2 regions of the Clostridium neonatale genome follow, and region 1 is predicted to be linked to the other one. Evidence: riboswitches for the same ligand, from Rfam matches in the RefSeq annotation. Region 1 holds a riboswitch; the other holds the start of a gene.
The links. A riboswitch is a leader RNA that binds a small molecule or an ion and turns the genes downstream of it on or off. The one in region 1 is predicted to bind ZMP and ZTP.
Positions count from the first base shown of each region.

Region 2: linked by a shared signal. The riboswitch ahead of pflB (formate C-acetyltransferase) and the one ahead of CNEONATNEC86_RS14095 (phosphoribosylaminoimidazolecarboxamide formyltransferase) in region 1 are both predicted to bind ZMP and ZTP.

Region 1 is NZ_UICR01000002.1:536,363-540,794, forward strand. It holds gene CNEONATNEC86_RS14090 (acyl-[acyl-carrier-protein] thioesterase) at 1-308, shown strand, start outside; gene CNEONATNEC86_RS14095 (phosphoribosylaminoimidazolecarboxamide formyltransferase) at 574-1,746, opposite strand; ZMP/ZTP riboswitch at 1,792-1,871, opposite strand; gene CNEONATNEC86_RS14100 (DUF4317 domain-containing protein) at 2,616-4,082, shown strand; partial or broken gene CNEONATNEC86_RS14105 (flavodoxin family protein) at 4,362-4,432, shown strand, end outside.
Region 2 is NZ_UICR01000002.1:872,537-876,968, reverse strand. It holds gene pyrE (orotate phosphoribosyltransferase) at 26-700, shown strand; gene CNEONATNEC86_RS15610 (DUF2334 domain-containing protein) at 805-2,178, opposite strand; ZMP/ZTP riboswitch at 2,367-2,444, shown strand; gene pflB (formate C-acetyltransferase) at 2,828-4,432, shown strand, end outside.

The sequences.
Region 1 (4,432 bases):
AAATTCAAAAAGAGGACTATATAAAAGACTACCCTGTTAGATATAGTGATATAGACTCTAATGGACATGTTAATAATGTAAAGTATATGGAGATGGCAATAGATACTTTACCAAGGTCTATTTTAAATGAATATAAATTATATAATATTAAAGTACTATTTAAAAAAGAAACAACTGATGGAGATATATTACATATTTCTTCTGAAGTAATTGATAATGATAGCGACAATATTATTACCATTCATAATATCACACGTAATAATGTAACTCTTCTTACAAATTTACAATTTATATGGAAGAAAAAATAGTCTAGTCTTATGTGGTAAATTAAAAATAGTCATGTTTTATGAATTATTATCAATAACATGACCCTATTTAAATTGTTAAACATGTCACTCATACTTGTGGATTCTTTTATGGATTAATGTTAAGTAAGGTTTTTATTCTAAAATATTATTATTTATAGCAATTATATTTTTTACAAAAAATAATTATCGATGAACTAATTAAATGGATATATTATTAATTAAAACTTCAAAATCAAATCAAAATATAACTCATATCAGCATGTTTTTAATGATGAAACAATCGTATTTCCGTAAATGTCATAACTATATTGTATTTATCACATGTTTCTATTACATTATCATCTCTTATTGATCCTCCTGTTTGAGCTATATAAGAAACCCCGCTTTTTTTAGCACTTTCTATATTATCTCCAAATGGAAAAAATGCATCTGATCCTAAAGAAACGCCTTTAAGATTCTTTAGCCATTCTTTCTTTTCATCCCTAGTAAACGGATATGGTTTTTCAGTAAAAATATTTTTCCATGAGCCATCACATAGCATATCCATATAATCATCTGAAATATATGCATCTATTGCATTATCTTTATCTGCTCTTTTTATTCCTTGTTTAAAAGGAAGGTTAAAAACTTTAGGACTTTGTCTTAAAAACCATGCATTTGCTTTGTTTCCTGCAAGTCTTGTGCAATGAATTCTAGATTGCTGTCCTGCACCAATACCAATTGCCTGCCCATCTTTCACATAACACACAGAATTAGATTGGGTATATTTCAATATAATTAAAGATATAATCAAATCTCTTTTTGCACTGTCTGGTAATATTTTATTTTTAGTTGGAATATTATTTAGTAGCTCTTCGCATATTTTTATATTATTTCGCTGTTGTTCAAAAGTTATCCCATACACCTCTTTTTTCTCTATTTCATTTGGAATATAATTCTCATGGATTTGTATTATTAAATAATTGCCTTTACGCTTATTTTTTAATATTTCTAATGCTTCCTTTGAATATGATGGCGCTATTATTCCATCTGAAACTTCACATGATAAAATTTTTGCTGTTATCTCATCACATTCATCTGATAAAGCTACAAAATCACCATAAGATGACATTCTATCTGCACCTCTTGCCCTTACATATGCAGTAGCAATATCTGATAAATTTACATCATCAATAAAGTATGCTTTTTTTAAGCTTTTACTTAGTGGAACTGCTACAGCTGCTCCTGCAGGACTAACATGTTTAAATGAAGCTGCTGCTGCAAGGCCAGTAGCAGTCTTTAATTCTTTTACAAGCTGCCAGCTATTTAATGCATCCAATAAATTAATATAGCCAGCACTACCATTAAGTATTTTTATAGGTAATTCGCCATCTTTTGAAAAAATTCTAGCTTGCTTTTGATTTGGATTACATCCATACTTTAATTTTAATTCCTTCATAATCTTTGTTACACTCCTTTTAAAACAATAAAAGCCCACTACCTGGACTTTTGCCCAGACGGTCGGCTTTTTATTTGTTATACTTCATGTGGTTTATTCCACTTCCGTCAGTCGTATAACCTATATGTAAAAAATATCATTTTAATTTATCCTTGTCAATAAATGTTCATTTCCAAAAATGTTACTACGCCACCTCATTTAATATATGCTGTAACTTTATTAAGAAACTCCTTTTCATTTCTTGATAGTTTCATGTAAAATTCTATTTTTAGATTTCTCCTTTTTAAAATTATTTTATTATATTTTGCAAAAAATATAACGTGATACCATTCACATTATCTCATTCTGACCAATTATGTACACCAATATTTATCTTTGTTAGCATCATAAAATAATCTTTAAATTTTTTCAAATATCTTTTTACAAGTGCCTTTAACCCGCTATAAATAAGCAAATTCTTAAGAATATACATATGAATCTTTATTAATTTATTCATTCAAATATTTAAAAAATACTTTCTTTATAATATTTTCTATTTATAAAAATTAAAAATATATTAATTTTATAAATTTTTCTTTTAAAGTTCAAAGACTCTGTGATCCTCAATTTTGATCCATATATTATGTAATAAATATTTTTATAATACCACCTTCTTTTATATTTTTGAAACATCCTATATACTTTTGAAAACTTTCAATCATTATTTTCATATATGATTCATTTTTTAACTTATTTAGCTTTTATGTTTCCAAAAATTTAATATATATTTTTACTTACTTGAAGATATGCTAATTGAATAATATACTTATATTTGGTAACATGTTCTTTACTATGTACTAATAAAAACTCATGAAATGAGAGGTCATTATATGAAAAAGAAAGATATATTAGAATTAAAAAAACGTCTAAAGAAAGATTACTGCACCTTCACAAAAATGTGTGGTTGTTATGTTAGCGGAGAAAAACATATTATCTTAAAATTTAGAGAAACCTTTTTAAATTTAGACGAGGATGAATACTTTAAATACTTAGAAATTGCTAAAAAAGTACTGTCTGGTTCCATTGGAAATAACATTTTGGAGCTTAACTTTCCAGTTGGTGAAGACCTTATAAATGAAAAGCAAGTTTCCCTTATGCAGCTAAAAAGAAGTCAATTAAAGGATGATGCTCTACTTGACAGTTTTTACAAATCCATTATAGATAATTATGATTATACAGGTAATTTTTTGATCCTTATTTTTCATGATGCTTACGATGTTATTACTAAAACTAATGATAATGCAAAGTTAGATGAATCTGAAGAAGTATATGAATATGTATTATGTGCAATATGTCCTGTTTCACTTTCAGCTCCTGGTCTTAGATACTTTGAAGAAGAAAATAAAATAAAAGCACGTATTAGAGATTGGATAGTTGAAGCACCAATTAATGGCTTTGTTTTTCCTGCTTTTATTGATCGTAGTTCAGATGTTAACTCCATTATGTATTACACAAAAAATGCAAAGGATACACATCCTGAATTAATGGAAAATGTATTAGGTTGTTATTCAAAACAAACTGCTACTATACAAAAAGAAACGTTCCAATCAATTATTAAAGATTCGTTTAGCGCTGATGAAACCAAGGCTGAGAAAATTTTTATGGAAGTACAAGAAAATCTAAATACTATGATAGATGAATACAATGAAATGTATGATGATACAGATTCTGAGCCTAAAAGCTTAACAAAGAAGGATATACAAAACCTTTTAATAGAAAGTGGAGTTCCAGAAGAAATTACTACTAAGATTGAAAAATCATATGAAGAAAACTTTGGTGATGATCTTCCTTTAGCAGAACATTTAATTGATCCAAAGATACTTAAAGCGAATGAACAAAGAAGAAGAGAACAAATACTTGAAAAACAAGTAGAAATATTACAAAATAAGCTTGAAAGAACAAAAATAAATGTTGAAACCAATTCTGAAAAAGAAGAAAAACACGAAATTGAATCGGTACAAAATTCAGATAAAGAGACTTTAGATACAATATCAAACTCACTAGATGAATCTTTTCCACAATCAGACAATATGCTTGAAGAATCAAATTCTGATATAGATTTAGAAACAGCCTCTGACTTAGATTTAGAAAAGAATTCTGATATAGCTTTAAACTCAGTATCAACTGAAATAAAACCAGAAAAACATTCTGATCCAAACTATGATATTATTCTTCAAGTAAAACCTGAAAAATTAGATCAAATAAAATCACAGATAATTGATGGTAAAAAATATCTTGTTATTCCTGTTGATGAAGATGAACAAGCAAATGTCAATGGTATTGATACTTTGATTTAATTTATTATAAATTATATTTTCTTATTATTTATAATAAGAACTTCACTAAAAAACAATATATATAATTATTATAATAATTTAATAGTTTCTTTATAAGACCTACGATTATTCTCGTAGGTTTTATAATAAATATCCTACCTCCTTATACATCTTTAACTACTAACTCTCCTTTTAGATAGTATCTAACTTTTAAGTTAGTTCTATATTTTTTTATTACATTGTTATATATTAGTAATATAAAGACTATAAATAACTATATAAATTTGTGAGGTGTTAAAAATGAAAGTATTGCTTATTAATGGCAGTCCTAAAGCTAACGGCTGTACTTATACAGCTTTAAGTGAAATTGC
Region 2 (4,432 bases), 340 kb from region 1:
GAATTAAAAAATGGAGGATGAAAATATGAAAGCTTATAAAAAAGAGTTTATTGATTTTATGATAGAATGTGGGGTGTTAACATTTGGGGATTTTGTTACTAAGAGTGGAAGAAAGACTCCGTTCTTTGTTAATACTGGGAATTATCAAACAGGAAGCCAGCTAGCTAGACTAGGAGAATTTTATGCAGAAGCTATAAAAGAAAACTTCGGCGACAATTATGATATATTATTTGGACCAGCTTATAAGGGAATTCCGCTAGGTGTTACAACAGCTATAGCTTTATCTAATAATTATGATATAGAAGTTAAATACTGCTCTAACAGAAAAGAAGTTAAAGATCATGGTGATACAGGAATACTTCTTGGAAGTAAATTAAAAGATGGTGACAAGGTTTTAATAGTTGAAGATGTTACAACAGCAGGAACTTCAATTTATGAAACAATGCCAATTTTAAAAAGTCAAGCAGATGTTGATGTTAAAGGCCTTATAATCTCAGTTGACAGAATGGAAAAAGGTCAAGGAGAACAATCAGCTTTATGTGAAATAAGGGAAAAGTTTGGCTTCAAAACTTGTGCAATTGTTACTATGTCAGAAGTTATAGAATATTTATATAATAAAGAAATTGATGGTAAAATACTTATAGATGATGAAATAAAAGCTAGAATTGATGAATATTATGCACAATATGGAGCTAAATAATTATTTTAGAAATAAATAAATTTTAATAGTATATTAAATAATATTATTATAAAAACATAGAGATAATTTGTGAATAACAAGTTGCTCTATGTTTTTTATAATTACTATTTTGTTAATTGGCTAATGTGTATTGTTGCATAGTTGTTTTCTTTTAATGATTGTACAATTTGTTTTAATGGTGAGTTTTCATCATATCGAATGTTTATGGAATTGTTATTTGTATCAAAATCTATATATCGAATTTCAATTGATGGATGATAAAAGAAACTATGAAAAATTTCTGGATTAGTATTATTCAATGCATTAATTAATTTTTTTGTATCTTTAGGTTTATCAATGTATCCAAGAGGTGTTGGAACGTATAAATTATTAGTCTTTGTTTTATATAAATGATTTATAGAATCATTATATGGCTCGTAAAGCAATTGAAAATAATTATTTATAACATTTTCTTGTAATTCTGTGGCACTATAATGAGGTGATTCAAAAAAAGTGATAGGAATATTTAATGCAGAAGCGGTATCGATTCCGTTTTCAACAACTTTTTTAGTATCAGAAACGTTATTATTTATGTCTTTTGATAATTCTTCACCTACAGCACTTCTTGAATTACCATGCTGATGAGTATAGCCATGCAAACCTATTTCGGCATTTTTATTTATTAAATAATCTAGTAAATTTACAAATCCAACATTAACCATATTATTTTTAGATAGTAAATCATTATCTATATTATCAGAAGGTGCTTTAAATCTAGGTATCCATCCAACATGGAATTTGATATTATTTTCATATAAATAATCAGCCATAAATTTTACTTTGGCTTGATTTTTATCAGAGAAATTTGAATCTCCACAAGTAAAATCTTCAAAACGTATCATTGCAATGGGGCGGTTAAATTTATTATAGATTGGATTAGGTTGTATTTTTTTTATTGTTGAATTTAGCAATTGTATATTTTGATTCTCAAAATTAAAAATTGCTTCTAAATTAAAAATTTCTTCTATGTCAGATATAGAAATATAGTTTTCATTATTATATTTCAATAAATTGCCGCGAAGTTTTTTCTCTTTTGAATTTGTAGTAAAAGAATTTCTACTTAGAATTATTACATCGTTACTATTATTCTTAATTAACTTAAAAGAATTTTTATATGGTGTAATAGAATAATCTAGCTTTTTGCAAATATAAGGTAAAGGAATATAATATCGTTGGGCTTTAAGTATCATTGGAATATTCGTGATATTTTTTTCGCTTAAAATATCTAATGAAACTCCACGTACTTTTGTTGTAGGCATATTTTCGAATAATATTTTGGGATTATATGAACTTTTAAAAGTATTACTTGGTAGTTTTGAAGAATATAAATTATTATTAATTAATATTGGGATATCATTTATACAGTTAAAATAAAAAAAGAGAGCTAGTATACTGAAAGATATAAGTACCAAAGTATATACCTTTAATTTCTTTTTCATAAATGCATCACATTCCTTTAATGTTTATTTCTATGGACAATATTTGTAAATAAAATCAATTATAAATGTAAAATGTGTCAAAAGTGTGTTAAAATTCAAAAAACATATTAATAAAAACGTATTTTATATAATAAAGAAATATAATAAAAATATTGACAATAATATAATAATATAGTATTTTTATATTATATTAGTCATATGACTGACGGAAGTGGGATAACCACGTGGAGTATGACAAAAAATAGCCGACCGTCTGGGCAATAAGCACAGATAGTAGGCTATTTTTTTATTTATATAAAAATCCCACTACAATATTGCATAAATATAAAAAATATTTTTATAGAATTATATGTAATTACATGAACATTATTACTAAAAATATAAAAACATCATTAGAACCAATATATTTATTGATAATACTTAATAATCAAGTAGATGAATAATAATCAATTAATTCATTATTAGTGTATTTAAAGAATAAATTAACGAAAATGGATTTTAATTGAGAAAAATTTTCATTGACAAGCTTAATGCAATTGGTTACAATATAAGTGTAGAGTTTGAGAAAAATTTAACAAACTCTTGGGATTGTATATAAAATAATTATAAACTTTAATTTTGAAGTTATAAAATTTGGAGGAGGGTGACTATGTTTAAACAATGGGAAGGCTTTAAAGAAGGTACTTGGCAAGAAGGAATTGACGTAAGAAACTTTATACAAAAGAATTATAAATTATATGAAGGTGATGGCAGCTTTTTAGAAGGACCAAGTGAAAAGACAAAGAAAGTATGGGATAAGGCATACGCATTAATAGTAGAAGAAGTTAAAAAAGGAATTATCGATGTTGCAACTGATAGAGTATCAGGTGTTGATAATTACGATGCTGGATATATAGATAAAGATAATGAAGTTATAGTAGGACTTCAAACAGATGCTCCACTTAAGAGAATTGTTAATCCTTTTGGTGGAATGAGAATGGTTCAAAGTTCATTAAAAGAATATGGATATGAACTTGACCCAGCTATTACAGAACATTTCTCTAAATATAGAAAGACTCATAATGAAGGAGTTTTCGATGCTTATACAAAAGAAATAAGAACTGCTAGAACAGCAGGACTTTTAACTGGACTTCCAGATGCTTATGGTAGAGGAAGAATCATTGGTGACTACAGAAGAGTTGCATTATATGGAGTAGATTATTTAATTGAACAAAAGAAGGCAGATTTAGATAGCGAAAGCTTACACGGGGATATGCTCGATGAATTAGTAAGAAAAAGAGAAGAAGTTTCTATGCAAATTAGAGCTTTAGGTGAACTTAAATCTATGGCTGCTAAATATGGAATAGATATTTCTAAGCCAGCTAGTAATGCAGTAGAAGCTGCTCAAAGCCTATACTTTGGATATTTAGCAGGAATTAAGGAAAACAATGGAGCTGCTACTTCATTTGGTAGAACTTCAACATTCCTTGACATTTATATAGAAAGAGATTTAGAAGCAGGATTAATAGATGAAAAAGGTGCTCAAGAAATTATAGATCAACTTATCATCAAGTTAAGATTAGTTAGACACTTAAGAACTCCAGAATATAACGAATTATTCGGTGGAGATCCAACTTGGGTAACTGAATCAATAGGTGGTATGGGTATAAACGGAAGACCGCTTGTAACAAAGAACTCATTTAGATATCTTCATACATTAATAAACCTTGGAACTTCAGCTGAACCAAACTTAACAGTTTTATGGTCAGATAAATTACCAGAAAACTTCAAAAAGTTCTGTGCTGAAATATCAATAAAGACAGATGCTATTCAATATGAAAATGATGAATTAATGAGACCAGTTCATGGAGATGATTATGCAATAGCTTGTTGTGTATCTTCAATGACTGTTGGTAAGCAAATGCAATTCTTCGGAGCAAGATGTAACATTGCTAAATCATTATTATATGCTATTAATGGTGGAGTGGATGAATTAAAGGGAATCAAAGTAGTACCAGGAATTGAACCAATTACTGATGAGGTACTTGACTTTGCTAAAGTAAAAGAAAACTACTTCAAAGTTTTAGAATATGTTGCTAAGATCTACGTTGATACAATGAATATAATTCACAATATGCATGATAAATATGCTTATGAAGCAGTACAAATGGCATTGCATGATACTGAAGTAGGCAGATTAATGGCATTTGGTATAGCTGGTCTTTCAGTTGCAATTGACTCATTATCAGCTATTAAATATGCAAAAGTTAAACCG